One region of the Pseudomonas sp. SWRI51 genome, then DNA from elsewhere that is predicted to be linked to it. Evidence: predicted binding sites of a transcription regulator. Region 1 holds the regulator's gene; each other region holds the start of a gene.
The links. The regulator FliA, encoded in region 1, starts transcription of late flagellar genes. The targets are predictions, from matches to a motif close to CTAAAGTTTNNNNNNNNNNNGCCGNTAA.
Positions count from the first base shown of each region.

Region 2: a site for FliA is predicted at 1,631-1,658, ahead of HU720_RS14790 (methyl-accepting chemotaxis protein). Genes of this name have one in related genera too.
Region 3: a site for FliA is predicted at 3,261-3,288, ahead of flgM (flagellar biosynthesis anti-sigma factor FlgM). Genes of this name have one in related genera too.

Region 1 covers NZ_JABWRG010000051.1:21,148-26,369, forward strand. Annotated here, with positions in the region: gene flhA (flagellar biosynthesis protein FlhA) at 1-13, shown strand, start outside; gene flhF (flagellar biosynthesis protein FlhF) at 25-1,335, shown strand; gene fleN (flagellar synthesis regulator FleN) at 1,449-2,282, shown strand; gene fliA (RNA polymerase sigma factor FliA) at 2,279-3,019, shown strand; gene HU720_RS15495 (chemotaxis response regulator CheY) at 3,126-3,500, shown strand; gene HU720_RS15500 (protein phosphatase CheZ) at 3,523-4,311, shown strand; gene HU720_RS15505 (chemotaxis protein CheA) at 4,324-5,222, shown strand, end outside.
Region 2 covers NZ_JABWRG010000047.1:2,657-7,878, reverse strand. Annotated here, with positions in the region: gene HU720_RS14800 (FecR family protein) at 1-111, shown strand, start outside; gene HU720_RS14795 (Na+/H+ antiporter family protein) at 122-1,441, opposite strand; gene HU720_RS14790 (methyl-accepting chemotaxis protein) at 1,698-3,845, shown strand; gene HU720_RS14785 (LysR family transcriptional regulator) at 3,966-4,829, shown strand; gene HU720_RS14780 (AEC family transporter) at 4,962-5,222, shown strand, end outside.
Region 3 covers NZ_JABWRG010000033.1:17,074-22,295, reverse strand. Annotated here, with positions in the region: gene HU720_RS12300 (MFS transporter) at 106-1,440, shown strand; gene HU720_RS12295 (flagellar brake protein) at 1,571-2,314, opposite strand; gene HU720_RS12290 (flagellar protein FlgN) at 2,395-2,862, opposite strand; gene flgM (flagellar biosynthesis anti-sigma factor FlgM) at 2,911-3,225, opposite strand; gene flgA (flagellar basal body P-ring formation chaperone FlgA) at 3,411-4,160, opposite strand; gene HU720_RS12275 (chemotaxis protein CheV) at 4,224-5,153, shown strand; gene cheR (protein-glutamate O-methyltransferase CheR) at 5,203-5,222, shown strand, end outside.

The sequences.
Region 1 (5,222 bases):
CCCAAATGGCTGAGGTAGTGGGTTATGCAAGTTAAGCGTTTTTTCGCCGCCGATATGCGTCAGGCCATGAAACTGGTCCGCGATGAGCTTGGCGCCGATGCCGCGATCATCGGCAACCGGCGCATTGCAGGCGGTGTCGAGCTGACGGCCGCGCTGGACTACAAGCTGTCCGCGCTGGCGCCGCGCGTGCCCAACGTCGAGCTCGAAGACGAACTGCGCAAGACCCAGTCCCGCATCGTTACCGCCCAAGCCGAAATCAGCGGCCGCAACGAGCTGGGCGACGGCAATCGTCAACTGTTCGCCGGCCAGTCGCTGACCGCCTCCGAGCCGCTGGTAGAGCCGCATGTCGAGGCGCCGCAAGCGGCACCTGCGCCGGCACCGGCCCCGGTCGAAGCGCGCTTGCTGGACGCCATGCGCTCAGAACTTTCGGGCCTGCGCGAACTGCTTGAAGTGCAGCTCGGCTCGCTGGCCTGGGGCCAACTGCAAGGCAGCAAACCGCAGCAGGCCAACCTGTGGCGCCGTTTGCAGCGCCTGGGCTTGTCCGGCGGGCTGGCCCGTGAACTGCTCGAACTGACCGCTGGCATCGAAGAGCCGCGCCAAGCCTGGCGCATGGTGCTTGCGCACTTGGCGCGCATGATCGAAGTGCCGCAGATCGAACCGATCGAGGAGGGCGGGGTCATCGCCATGGTCGGCCCGGCCGGCATGGGCAAGACTACCACCCTGGCCAAGCTGGCTGCGCGCTACGTGCTCAAGTACGGCGCCAACAACCTGGCCCTGGTGAGCATGGACAGCTTCCGTATCGGCGCCCAGGAGCAGCTCAAGACCCTTGGGCGCATCCTCAACGTCTCGGTAACCTACGTCGACCCGGGCGAGTCCCTGGCCCAGGCGCTAGAGCCGCTGCTGCGCAAGCGTGTGGTGCTGATCGACACCGCCGGCCTGCAAGCCAGCGACCCGGCACTGCGCATGCAGCTCGAAACGCTGGCAGGGCGAGGCATTGCCTCGAAGAATTATCTGGTCATGGCCACCACCAGCCAGAAACAGGTGCTGACCGCCGCCTACCACAGCTACAAGCGCTGCGGCCTGGCCGGTTGCATCCTGACCAAGCTCGATGAAACGGCCTGCCTCGGCGAAGTGCTGAGCCTGGCCATCAGCCATGAGTTGCCGATTGCCTATCTGACCGATGGCCCGCGCATCCCTGAAGACCTGCAACTGCCGCGCAAGCACCAACTGGTGAGCCGCGCCGTCAGTGTGCAGATGCAAGACGAGCCCAGCGAGGAGGCCATGGCCGACATGTTCGCTGATCTCTACCACAACCCTGGCAAGCGGGTGGGTTGAGGTGAAAACGGTAAAAAGTACCTACATCATGGGGTTGCCCGGCAGATCCGTGGCGTCGAGCGTTCAGCCTCCTGAGTGGCCTGGGTTCAAGCGAGACAAGGTAATCAGAAGACATGGGTAGCATGCATCCCGTACAGGTGATCGCCGTCACCGGTGGTAAAGGTGGCGTCGGCAAGACCAACGTTTCAGTGAACCTGTCCCTGGCACTGGCCGAGCTCGGCCGCCGGGTCATGCTGCTTGATGCCGACCTGGGCCTGGCCAATGTCGACGTGCTGCTCGGTCTGACCCCCAAACACACCCTTGCCGATGTCATGGAAGGGCGCTGTGAGCTGCGCGATGTGCTGCTGCAGGGGCCAGGTGGGGTACGTATCGTCCCGGCTGCCTCCGGCACGCAGAGCATGGTGCACCTGGCGCCGGCCCAGCACGCTGGCCTGATTCAGGCGTTCAGCGATGTTGGCGACAATCTCGATGTGCTGGTCATCGACACCGCTGCCGGCATCGGTGACTCGGTAGTCAGTTTTGTGCGCGCCGCGCAGGAAGTGCTGCTGGTGGTGTGCGACGAGCCTACCTCGATCACCGACGCCTACGCCCTGATCAAGCTGCTCAACCGCGATTACGGCATGAACCGCTTCCGCGTGCTGGCCAACATGGCACAAAGCCCGCAGGAAGGGCGCAACCTGTTTGCCAAGTTGACCAAGGTCACGGACCGCTTCCTCGACGTCGCCCTACAATACGTCGGCGCCGTGCCTTACGACGAATGCGTTCGCAAGGCGGTGCAGAAGCAGCGGGCGGTCTATGAGGCCTTCCCTCGGTCCAAGTGTGCGCTGGCTTTCAAGGCCATCGCGCAGAAGGTCGATAGCTGGCCGCTGCCTGCCAACCCGCGTGGGCATCTGGAGTTTTTCGTCGAGCGTCTGGTGCAGCCGACCAGTGCGGGGCCAGTACTATGAATTCGAGCGGTTTCAAGATGTACAGCAAGGCGTCCAAGGACGCGCAGTACGAGCTGGTTGAACGCTACGCGCCGCTGGTCAAACGCATCGCCTATCACCTGCTGGCGCGTCTGCCGGCCAACGTGCAGGTCGAAGACCTCATCCAGGCCGGCATGATCGGCCTGCTGGAAGTGGCCAACAAGTATGACGCCAGCAAGGGCGCCAGCTTCGAAACCTACGCCGGTATCCGCATCCGCGGAGCGATGCTCGACGAGGTCCGCAAAGGTGACTGGGCGCCACGTTCGGTGCATCGAAATACGCGCATGGTCAGTGATGCAATGCGCTGTGTTGAAGCAAGAACTGGCCGTGACGCTAAAGATCACGAGGTTGCTGCCGAACTCCAATTGAGTCTCGATGATTACTACGGGATTCTGAACGATACCTTGGGCAGCCGACTGTTCAGTTTCGACGACCTTTTGCAGGACGGCGAACATGAAGGGTTGCACGAGGATGGAGTGAGCGGACAGCTTGAGCCATCGCGTGATCTGGAAGACGAGCGCTTCCAGCGTGCCCTGGCCGATGCGATCGCCAACCTGCCGGAGCGCGAGCGCCTGGTACTGGCGCTGTACTACGACGAAGAGCTGAACCTCAAGGAAATCGGTGAGGTCCTGGGGGTCAGCGAATCGCGTGTCAGCCAGTTGCACAGCCAATGTGCAGCTCGGCTGCGCAGCCGCCTTGGGGAATGGCGCGCGCGTTGAACCCAGGTTCAGTGCAGTCGTTTATTTTTGTAGTGCCGAATTGATTGAGCGCGCGCTCGGCGCCGAGCGCGTTAAAGACTGCTTGGAGGTCTAATTGAACAAAGACATGAAAATCCTCATCGTTGACGACTTTTCGACGATGCGGCGGATCATCAAGAACCTGTTGCGTGATCTGGGCTTCACCAATGTCAAGGAAGCCGATGACGGCAACACGGCACTGCCGATGCTCCATAGCGAGAACTTCGACTTCCTCGTGACCGACTGGAACATGCCTGGCATGACCGGTATCGACCTGTTGCGCGCAGTGCGCGCCGACGAGCGCCTCAAGCACCTTCCCGTGCTGATGGTGACCGCCGAAGCCAAGCGCGAGCAGATCATTGAAGCGGCCCAGGCCGGCGTCAACGGTTACGTGGTCAAGCCTTTCACCGCCCAGGCGCTGAAAGAAAAGATCGAAAAGATCTTCGAACGCGTCAACGGCTGAGCCACGTCAGGGGGCGCAAGCAATGGAGTCAACCAACAACTCTTTGGGTGAGTTTGAAACGACCCTGAAGAAGCATGCCCAGGAACTGGTCGAGAGCCTCGAGCGCGGCCGGTTCGGTGATGCCGTGCAGCTTATTCACCAACTGAACCAGACCCGCGACCGCGGGCTGTATCAGGAAGTCGGCAAGCTCACACGCGAATTGCACAGCGCAATCGTCAACTTCCATATCGACCCGGCAACGCCGCAGGCCGAGGAAGTGTCGCAGATCACTGACGCCACCGAGCGCCTCTCCTATGTGGTTCGCCTCACTGAAGGCGCGGCCAACCGCACCATGGACCTGGCCGAGGCGTGCACCCCGGTGCTCAACGACCTGGCCAGCGAGGCGCGCAGCTTGTCCACCGACTGGCAGCGCTTCATGCGCCGCGAAGTGGAAGCGACGGAGTTCCGTGAATTGGTCAAGCGTGTCGACAGTTTCCTGACGCATAGCGCTGAAGGTAACCAGAAAGTCGCCGGCCACCTCAACGAGATTGTCCTGGCTCAGGACTATCAGGACCTCACCGGTCAAGTGATCAAGCGCGTCACTGCGCTGGTTACCGAAGTTGAAAGCAACCTGCTCAAGCTCGTGCTCATGGCCAGTCAAGTCGATCGGTTTGCCGGTATCGAACATGACCACGAGCAGCTGCGTGCTGAAAAAGATGAAGAAAAACATCCAACTCGGGGTGAAGGTCCGCAGATTCATGCCGATAAGCGTGAAGACGTCGTGTCCAGCCAGGACGATGTTGACGATTTGCTGTCCAGCCTGGGTTTTTAAGGAGCACGTTTAATGAGCTTCGGCGCCGATGAAGAAATCCTTCAGGATTTCCTGGTAGAAGCCGGCGAAATCCTCGAGCTTTTGTCCGAGCAGCTGGTCGAGCTGGAAAGCCGACCGGACGATGCGGACTTGCTCAATGCGATTTTCCGCGGTTTCCACACTGTTAAAGGGGGCGCCGGCTTCCTTCAGCTCAACGAGTTGGTGGAGTGCTGCCATATCGCGGAGAACGTCTTCGACATCTTGCGCAAAGGTGAGCGCCGGGTCGACGCCGAGCTGATGGACGTGGTGCTCGAAGCACTCGACACGGTCAACAGCATGTTCAGCCAGGTGCGCGAGCGCACCCAGGTTACCCCCGCTACCCGTGAGCTGCTGGCGGCGCTGTCGCGCCTTGCCGAGCCGGGTAGCGCGGCACCTGCACCTGTGGTCGAGCCTGAGCCTGTGGTCGAGGCCGCTGCTGAGGCGGACATCACCGACACCGAGTTCGAGCAATTGCTCGATTCGCTCGACGCGGTCAAGGCCCAAGCTGCCCAAAGCGAGCAGGCGCAAGGCCAGGCAGTCAGCGCCGAAGGTGACGAGATCACCGATTCGGAGTTTGAATCGCTGCTTGACCAGTTGCACGGCAAAGGCCAGTTCTCGGCACCCGCCGTGGCCAGCGCTCCCGCTGCCGCTCCGGCCGCCGGCAGCGATGAAATCACCGATGACGAGTTCGAGTCGCTGCTCGACCAGTTGCACGGCAAAGGCACCTTCGCCGTTGACGCGCTGCCGGCTGCAAGCGCAGCGCCTGCTGGCGCCACCGCCAGCGGTGACGAAATCAGCGAGCATGAATTCGAAGCGCTGCTGGACCAGTTGCACGGCAAAGGCAAATTTGCCGCCGACGCCGTTGCCGCCGAAGCGCCTGCTGCAGCTGCAGC
Region 2 (5,222 bases), on a different contig from region 1:
GTTGCCCGGCTGGTCGATACGCTGCCCAAGGTATTGCCGGTGTACCTCACCCGCAGCAAGGACGGCAGCACCGTGCTCAATCGCATCGTCCCGCCGCCCAACCGCGGCTGACCCGCGCGCGTTACAGCATCATCGCCGCCAACCAACCAAAGCCCAGCAGTGGCAGGTTGTAGTGGATGAAGGTGGGCACCACGGTGTCCCAGATGTGATGGTGCTGCCCATCGACATTCAGGCCCGAGGTGGGGCCCAGGGTTGAGTCCGAAGCGGGCGACCCCGCGTCGCCCAATGCCCCGGCGGTGCCGACAATGCATACCGTGGCAATAGGGTCAAAACCAAGCTGCACGCACAGCGGCACGAAGATCGCCGCCAGAATCGGCACGGTGGAGAACGACGAACCGATCCCCATGGTTACCAGCAGGCCCACCAGCAACATCAGCAGCGCACCCACGCCCTTGCTGTGGCCGATCCACTGCGCCGACGCCTCGACCAGCCCCTTCACTTCGCCCGTCGCCTTGAGCACCTCGGCAAAGCCTGAGGCGGCGATCATGATGAAGCCGATCATCGCCATCATCTTCATGCCTTCGGTGAACACGTCGTCGCTGTCTTTCCAGCGCACGATGCCCGACAGCGAGAACACCAGAAAGCCGACCATCGCGCCAATGATCATCGAACCCAGCCATAGCTGCACCACAAAGGCGACGACGATGCCCAGGGCTGCCACCAGCAAGGTGCGTGGCTGGTACTGCATGCTCACCTGCTCGACCTGCTCGACCCGTTCCAAGTCATAGTCGCGGGGCTTGCGGTAGCTGATGAACACCGCTACCAGCAGGCCGAACAGCATGCCTGCAGCCGGAATGGCCATCGCGTGGGTGACATTGACGCCACTGACATCGACGCCTGCGCGGCTGACGTTGGCCAGCAGAATTTCGTTGAGGAAAATATTACCGAAACCTACCGGCAGGAAGATGTACGGGGTGATCAGGCCGAAGGTCACCACACAGGCAATCAGCCGCCGGTCGATACGCAGGCGCGTCATCACGTACAGCAGCGGCGGGATCAGCAACGGGATGAACGCAATATGAATCGGCAGCACGTTCTGCGACGCCACCGCCACTTGGAGCATCAGGCCGATGATCAGCCATTTCACCATGCGCGCGTTTTGCGCCCCCTGACGGTCGACCTTGGCCAACATCCAATCGGCCAGCGCGTGGGCCAGCCCCGACTTGGCGATCGCCACGGCAAAAGCGCCCAGCAATGCGTAGGACAGCGCAACCGTCGCACCACCGCCCAGGCCACCGTTGAAGGCTTTCAGGGTGCCCTCGATGCCCAGCCCGCCCACCAGGCCGCCGGCCATGGCACCGACAATCAGCGCGATGACCACATGCACGCGGGACAAACTCATGATCAGCATGAGCCCTACCGCAGCTATCACTGCATTCATGAAAACCTCGTTCGACAGACAAAAGAAAAGCGTCCGGCGCCAGGCTGCACACAGGCAGCGGCCGGAACAGGGGGATCTTGTTATGAAGGGCGCACACTCTGAAGCACGAAATAACAGAAGTCAAAGCCGTATCCGTCGCGCTTTGTTGTAGGACGCGACCAAAGTCGCAGAGAACTGATTGAACGTTCAATCAAGAAAAACCGAGCATCGCCGATACAATCGGCAGCATTAAAATTATCAGAAGGGATTTGCCCCCATGCCTGCGCTGCGACAACTCTCGATTCAATGGAAAATCACCCTGCTGGCCGGGTTGTGCCTGGCCGGCATCGTCACCTTGCTGGTCGGCCTGTCGCTGTACCGCATGGACCACAGCTCCGACCTGGTCAAGGCCAGCAGCACCAAGATGCTGGGTGAATCGGCCCAGGCGCGTATCGAAGCCCAGGGCGAGGTGCAGGCACTGAATATCCGTCGCCAGTTCATGGACGCCTATCAGTACGGTGCAGGCTTCGCCCGCCAAGTGCTGTTCCTGCGCGAGCAGGCAGAAAAGCGCTTTCTCGACGCCTACGATCTGCGCCAGGACATGACCGCGCAGGTGCGCGCCGCCCTGCAGGCCAACCCCGACCTGCTCGGCCTGTCGCTGGTGTTCGAGCCCGGTGCGCTGGATGGCAAGGACACGCTGTTCGCCGGGCAGGCGGCGCTTGGCAGCAACGAAACCGGCCGCTTCGCGTTGTACTGGTCACAACCGCGTGCCGGCCAACTGACCTCGATGGCCTTGCCTGAACTGGACATGGCCAATACCGAGGTCGGCCCCAGCGGCCAGCCAGCCAACACGTGGTGGGTATGCCCGCGCAGCACCGGGCAGGTATGCGTGGTAGAGCCCTACTTCTATGACATCGACGGGCAGCGCGTGCTGATGACCAGCATCGTCTTCCCGCTCAAGAGCGACGGCAAGGTAATCGCCACGCTGTCCATCGACATCAACCTCAACAGCCTGCAAGCCCTGAGCGAATCGGCCAGCCGCAGCCTGTACCAAGGCCGCACCACCGTCGGCATCCTCAGCCCAGTCGGGTTGCTGGCAGGCTACAGCGCCGACGCCGACAAACTGGCCCAGCGTCTCGACCAGGTCGACAGCGCCCAAGGCGCTGAACTGGTACGCAAGCTGGCTGACGGCAAGCTGCAGGTGCTGCACCATCAGCAACAGTTGAAAGTGCTGGCGGCCTTTGAGCCGATCCCAGGCGCCAAACCGTGGGGCGTTTTACTGCAGGTGCCGGACAGCGTGCTCACGGGCCCCGCTGACGCGCTCAAGCAGGAGCTGGATGCGCTCAATACCAGCGGCACCCTGCTGGAACTGGGGCTGGGCCTTGGCGCGGCGATTCTCGGCCTGTTACTGGTGTGGCTGATGGCGCGCACGGTAACCCGGCCGATTCTCGGCGTTGCCGCCATGCTCAAGGACATCGCCAGCGGCGAAGGCGACCTGACCCGCCGCCTGCAATACGACAAACACGACGAACTGGGCGAGCTGGCTGGCTGGTTCAACCGTTTCCTCGACAAGCTGCAGCCGATCATCGCCGACGTGAAACGTTCGGTGCAGGCGGCGCGCAGTACCGCCGACCAGTCCGCCGCCATTGCCGCTGAAACCAGCGCCGGCATGGAGCAGCAGTACCGCCAGGTCGACCAGGTGGCCACTGCCTCCCACGAAATGAGCGCCACCGCCCAGGATGTCGCGCGCAGCGCCGCCCAGGCAGCCCAGGCCGCGCGCGAAGCCGACCTGGCCACCCGCGAGGGCCTGGCGGTCATCGACCACACCACCACGCGCATTGGCGCCCTGGCTGCCGACATGAGCAACGCCATGGGCCAGGTCGAAGGGCTGGCACTCAACAGCGAGAAGATCGGTTCAGTGCTTGAGGTGATCCGCTCGATTGCCGAACAGACCAACCTGCTGGCCCTCAACGCAGCCATCGAAGCCGCCCGCGCCGGTGAAGCCGGGCGCGGCTTTGCCGTGGTCGCCGACGAAGTCCGCAACCTGGCCCGTCGCACCCAGGAGTCGGTGGAGGAAACCCGCCAGGTCATCGAAGCCCTGCAAGCGGGCACCCAGGAAGTGGTAGGTGCCATGGACAGCAGCCACCGCCAGGCCCAGGGCGGCGTCGAGCAGGTTGGCCAGGCGGTCACCGCCTTGCAGCGCATCGGCCAGGCCGTGACGGTGATCACCGACATGAACCTGCAGATTGCCAGCGCTGCCGAGGAGCAAAGCGCGGTGGCCGAGGAGATCAACCACAACGTCGCCACCATCCGCGATGTCACCGAGTCGCTGTCTGGCCAGGCCAACGAGTCGGCGCGGGTCAGCCAGTCGCTCAACAGCCTGGCCAACCAGCAGCAGGGGCTGATGGATCAATTCCGCGTCTGATCCAACGCCCGGCGCGTGCTGCGCCGCTCAGGCGGGGCAGCACTTCCCTGCCCCTCTGCTTGCCAGCCCGGCAGAGGCCCCGGACAATGTTGCGAACAGCTCATTGCGGAGCCGCTGCCCGTGTCCCTCAAAGCCTTGCGCACCCTGGTCACCATTGCCCGCCACGGCACCTTCGCCCGTGCCGCCGACTTGCTCAGCCTCACGCCCTCAGCGGTCAGCCTGCACATCAAGGCGCTGGAGGACGAACTGCAGGTCGCGCTGTTCGACCGTAGCCGGCGCCAAGTGGTGCTGACCGAAGCCGGGCAACTGGCAGTGGCTCGCGCCGAGAGCATCCTGGCCGCCTACGACGAGCTGGCCGACACCCTTGCCAGCGGCCCGAGCCTGCGCGGGCGGCTGCGTATCGGCGCGATTCACACCGTCCTGGCGCGGCGCCTGCCCAAGGCGCTGGTATGGATCAAGGCGCACCATCCGCTGCTGCACGTAAGCGTGGTGTCGGGTATGTCTGCCGAGCTTGCCAGGCGCGTCGAAGACGGCGAGCTGGACGCGGCGATTACCACCGAACCGGTAAGCCCCTACCCGCAGAGCTTGCAGTACACCGCCTTGTTCGAGGATCGATTCTGGGCCATCGCCAGCTCCGAGCATGCCGGCCAAAGCCTGCCGGAGCTACTGGCCAACCTGCCGTTCCTGCGTTTTGACAAGCGCGCCTGGGCCGGCCGGCAGATCGAGCAGGAGCTGCGCCGTCAGCGCTTGCAGGTCAGCGAGCAGATGGAGCTGGACAGCCAGGAGGCGCTGGCACACATGGCCGCGATGGGCCTGGGCGTGGCGGTGATCCCGGTCAGTGATGATGACCTGCAGCGGCTTCCGGCGGCGACCATCCTGCCCTTCGGCGAACCGCAGCTGACCCGCCGGGTGGTATTGCTGGAGCACGAAAAGAGCCAGCGCCGGCATTTGAGCGCGGTGCTGAGAACCGCGCTCGGGGCGTAGGCGCGACCTGGCCGCTTGTGAACGACTCTGCGAGGGTTGATTTTTTCTCAACGGTAAATGCAGAAAACAGCGTTTTTTCTGCTCATTCCCCTACGCTACCCTGTGCCGGTACCCGACCACGGACCGTCGCCCATGCTTGACCTGCTGCTAACCACCCTCGTCCCGATCATTCTCCTTATCGCCTTAGGCACCTGGCTGCGGCTGCGCGGTTTTCTGGCCGAGACCTTCTGGCCAGGCGCCGAGCGGCTGAGCTACTACGTGCTGCTGCCATCGCTGTTCGTGCACGGCATGGCCACCGCCAACCTTGAAGGTGTACCGATATTCGGCATGGTCGGCGTGCTGGTGCTCTCGACGCTGCTCGGCGCAGTGCTGCTGGTGCTGTACCAGGGCGCT
Region 3 (5,222 bases), on a different contig from region 1:
CGCGCCGTGACGCGCTTTTTCAATGGCCGGGGCCTGCACTGGGCAGGTTTTGCCCTTATGCTTGGCTGCACCGCCGCCACCTGACCTGGGAGCTTTTCGGGACGCATGCGACACATCTGGAAGTCATTTCGCTCGCTGTATTTCGCCGCCCTCATGATGCTGATCGGCTCCGGCCTGCTCAGCACCTACCTTGCCCTGCGCCTGGCTGCCGAAAATGTCGACAGCCTGTGGGTGGGTGCACTGATGGCCGCCAACTATTTCGGCCTGGCCCTGGGCGGCAAGGTCGGCCACCGGCTGATCGCCCGTGTCGGGCATATTCGCGCCTATGCGACCTGCGCCGGTATCGTCGGTGCGGCAGTGCTCGGCCATGGCCTGACCAGTTGGCTGCCCGCCTGGATCGGGCTGCGCATGATCGTCGGCCTCGGCATGATGTGCCAGTACATGGTCATCGAAAGCTGGCTTAACGAGCAGGCCGACGCCAAGCACCGCGGTGCGGTGTTCAGCTGCTACATGATCGCCTCTTACCTGGGGCTGGTGCTTGGCCAGTTGATCCTGGTGGTGCACCCGCAGCTTGGCCCGGAACTGCTGATGCTGGTGGCCATGTGCTTTGCCCTGTGCCTGGTGCCAGTGGCCATGACCCGGCGCATTCACCCGGCGGCCTTGCGCCCGGCGCCGATGGACCCGAAGTTTTTCATCAAGCGAGTGCCGCAGTCGTTGTCGACGGTGTTGGGTGCAGGGCTGATCGTGGGGTCTTTCTACGGCTTGGCGCCGGTGTATGCAGCCAGCCAGGGGCTTAGCACCGAACAGATCGGTCTGTTCATGGGTAGCTGCATTTTTGCAGGCCTGGTGGTGCAGTGGCCGCTGGGTTGGCTGTCGGACCGCTATGACCGTGCGGTGCTGATCCGCAGCGTGGCCATTGGCCTGGCCCTGGCCTCGGCGCCCTTGGCGATTCTGCCTGGCGTGCCGCTCGAACTGCTGTTCGGCATTGGCTTTGTCATCTCGCTGCTGCAGTTCTGCCTGTATCCGCTGGCCGTGGCGTTTTCCAATGACCACGTCGAAAGCGAGCGGCGTGTATCACTGACCGCGATGCTGTTGGTGACCTACGGGGTAGGCGCCTGTATCGGGCCGTTGGCTGCGGGTGTGCTGATGAAGCTGCTGGGCGCGCAGATGCTCTATGCATTCTTTGTGTGTTTTGCGCTGGTGTTGGTGTGGCGTATCCGGCCCAAGGCCGTTACCGGCCTGCACCAGGTGCAGGATGCCCCGCTTGGGCACGTGGCGATGCCTGCTGCCGGTTCGCCGCTGTCGGCGGCGCTTGACCCGCGGGTGGATGAACAGACCGTGCAGGACGTGATGCAGGCGCCGGTGGCGGCTGAAGATACGGAAGAAGAGGCGCAAGAGGCTGGTGAGGTTGCGTCTGCGCAAGACCCGCAGCGCAGCTAGTTGCAGGCCGGTGATGATGGGCGCAGGTAAGAAGCAAGGCTATCGCGGGGCAAGCCCGCTCCCACAATGGTTGCCACTAGGGCCAGGTGTGGGGCGGGGTTGATCGGTGATGGGGTGGAGCGAACGGCGATCAATAATCGTCTTTGTCGAACCGGCGCGCTTCGCGCTGCAGCTGGTACACGAAGCTCTCGATCTTGCGCTGCGCCTGGCCGCTGAGGTTATGGAAGCGCACGCCGGCAAACGTGGTGTTGATGCGTTCTTCAAAATGCAGGTGGCGCAGTTCGACCATGGTGTCGGAAAGGCCCAGCGGGTTGGCCGCCTTGAAGTTCTCATACACCTGGCCCAGTTGCAGGCGGTGCTCGATATTGCCTTCGAAGCGCAGTTTGCAGCCGGTGGCCGAGATATCCAGCAGCTTGCCGCGTACAGCACCATCGCCCTTGAGGTAGGTGCCGTCGATGGCCACATCGACCAGTTGCGAAAGCTTGAGTGCAGCGCGGAATGCATTACGGCGCTGGTGGTAGACCACTTCTTCCGGCAGCGGGCCGCGGTAGCAGCGGTGGCCGTCGATCTCGGTGATGGTCAGCGGGGTGTTGCTCTCCCAGGCGATGCGCACACCGTCATGGAAGCCTTCGACGCGAAACGGCTCGCCGTTCTCGATGAATTTTTCGCCATCGCGGGGGATCATTTCGTCAAGCGCCACCACACCGGTGTCGCGGTCGACGTGCACCACGTAGCTCTGGAACCGTTGACTGCGCTCAGGGAAGCTGATGATCAGCGGGTCGTGGCTTTCCAGCAACTGGCGCAGGTTGGCCGCAATCTCCAAAGGGGTACTGAGCACCTTCGGTGGCTGGGGGGCATCGGTCTCATTGAACACGGGTAATCAATCTCCAGGCAAAAGCTACACACGCAAGAAAGGCATTTTGCCAGTATGTTCCGTGCCTTGAATACTATTAATCACACTTGGCTGAGGGCCCGGGGCTTGGCCATCGGCGAGGTGGCGCCACGGCTGTCGTACAGCGACGGAGAATCGCCACCGTTGAGGATGCGGATCTGGTTGGCCGTGGCGTTCTGCTGCATCTGGATAATCCGCCCGTTGGTCTCGTTGACCTTCTGGCAGGCATCCATCAGCTGCGTCAGCACGTCGAGCTGCTGCATGATCAGTTCGCCATTGGGCGACTGCGCCGCGACTGCCTGCACACCGGCACGATCAGCACTTAGGCCGAGGCTGGTGAGCACGTGGTTGCGGCGCTGCCCCTGCTGTTCGAGCAACACGATCAATGACTGTTTGCGTGCCAGGATCTGCTCCAGCACGGGCATGTCGCGGCCATGCAGCGCCACTGCTTCCTTTTGTAGAAGGTCGAGCAGTTCGTGCGTGGGGGCGATGTCGTCTTCGATCAGTTGCAGCAGGGTTGTGTCGTGCATGGCTAACTCTTGGCTATGTTGCGTCCTTGAAGTCAGCGCGCCGGAGCGTTAGCGCTGCGCTTCGAATTGGAGCAGTTTACCGGCGACCCGGCCGGCATCGACCTGGTAGCTGCCGTCTGCGATGGCCTGCTTCAACTCGGCCACGCGGGCGCTGTTGACGGTAGGCTGGTCGCGCAGCTTATCGCTGATCTTTTGCAACTGCTGAGCCTCTTGGCTGAAATGAACCGTTTCGCCGCTTTCGCTGGCGCGCACTGGCGTTTCACCAGTTGGCGCGGCTTTCTCGCTGCTGCCGTTGGCGGCAGTGCCACGCACGCCGCCTGCAACCGACGGAGAATTATTCAAACGACTGAAGTCGATGACCATGATCAGAACCTCTGGGTATTTGGACGCATGCCTTGTTTTCGGCCAACCCGAAACAAACTTTAGGCGCGAATACGCGACCGCTTGTCTGCTCGCATGCATGACCCGATTTCTGACCTAGTTTAGGGGGCGCGGTTCCGCCCCGCCAGTCTTCTGTCGTTTGCCGGCATCTGTTTGCCGGCCAGTGGTTACATTGACACCTCGACCTGGCCCGGCCCGGTCACCCGCGCCTTGACTACACGTTTTGAATTGAGATTGCGCACACGGATCTGCTCCTGCAGCCCGCCCTTGGTCAGGGCCTCGCCTGGCATGCGTACGCTCAGGCTGCCGCTGCGGGCAATGATTACCACCTGGTCACCTTTGCGAACTACTTCGGCCTGCTCCAGGTGAACTTGGGTCAGCACTTGGTCGACCACCACCGGGCGAATCAGCTTCATGCCCAGGGCCTGGTCCAGTTGGGTCAGATACCCAGGCCCCAGGGTGCCGACATCGCGCTCACGCAGGCCTACGTCGGCATCGCTGATCACGCTTTCGCGGCGCAGCGGGCGGGTCATTACCACCACGTCGCGCAGCAGCCGCACCTGGGCCGGGACAAACACCGTCCATGGCGAGCTGCCATCGCAACGCACCTTCACCGTGACTCGCCCCAAAGGCGTGGTGCTTTCCAGGGACGCGTCAAGTTGCTGGCTACACTGCGGCATGCGCAGGCGCGGGTCGAGGTTGTTCACCTGGATCTCGTAACGGCCTTGGGTCTGGGTGGTCGCCAGATAATCTTCGACTGTGAATTCAAGAAACCCTTGGGTGACACCGATAAGCTGTTCAGGCAAGGTGAACGCGTCCGCCTGCGGCTGAAGGCCAGGCGCTACTACGCACAGCGCGGCAAGCGAGCCGGTCAGCCAGTGCGTCAGTCGTCGGGAAAATGTCGTTTTCGTGTACATGGTGCTCAAAAAAGCAATCCCCGTGCCGACTTGGTACGCAGGCAATCGTTGAAGGAGTCCGGCATGGCTGGAGTAATGGATTCGGTCAACCAGCGCACACAGCTGGTGGGGCAGAATCGCCTGGAGCTGCTGTTGTTTCGCCTCAATGGCGACCAGCTCTATGGCATCAATGTATTCAAGGTCCGCGAGGTGCTGCAGTGCCCGGCGCTGACCTTGCTGCCCAAGGCGCACCCTGTGGTGCGTGGGGTGGCCAACATTCGCGGGGCGACCATTCCGATTCTGGACCTGTCGATGGCCACCGGCTTGCCGGGCCTGCGTGAAGAACTGCGCAACAGTTTCGTGATCATCACCGAGTACAACACCAAGACCCAAGGCTTCCTGGTGCATTCGGTGGAGCGCATCGTCAACATGAACTGGGAAGAGATCCACCCGCCACCCAAGGGTACCGGGCGTGACCATTACTTGACGGCAGTCACTCGGGTCGATAACCGCATGGTTGAAATTATCGACGTGGAAAAAGTGCTTGCCGAGGTTTCGCCGTCGTCACAACAGGTCTCGGCCGGTGTGGTGGATGCCGAGGTTGCCGACAAGGCGGTGTTGCTGCGGGTACTGACGGTCGACGATTCGTCGGTGGCGCGCAAGCAGGTCAGCCGTTGTCTGCAAACGGTCGGCGTGGAGGTGGTGGCGCTGAACGACGGTCGCCAGGCGCTGGACTACCTGCGCAAGCTGGTCGATGAAGGCAAACGGCCAGAAGACGAGTTTTTGATGATGATTTCCGACATTGAAATGCCGGAAATGGACGGCTATACCCTCACATCAGAGATTCGTAGCGATCCACGCATGCAAAAACTGCACATCTGCCTGCATACTTCGCTGTCCGGGGTATTCAACCAGGCGATGGTGAAAAAGGTCGGGGCTGATGACTTCCTGGCCAAGTTCAGGCCGGACGACCTTGCCCAACGGGTAGTCGACCGGATCAAGGCAACTCATTGAAACAGCCGGGGCTCGCCCCGGCGTTAGCGAATAGAAAGAGGCGGCAGCTGTGTCTACGGGTAATTTGGA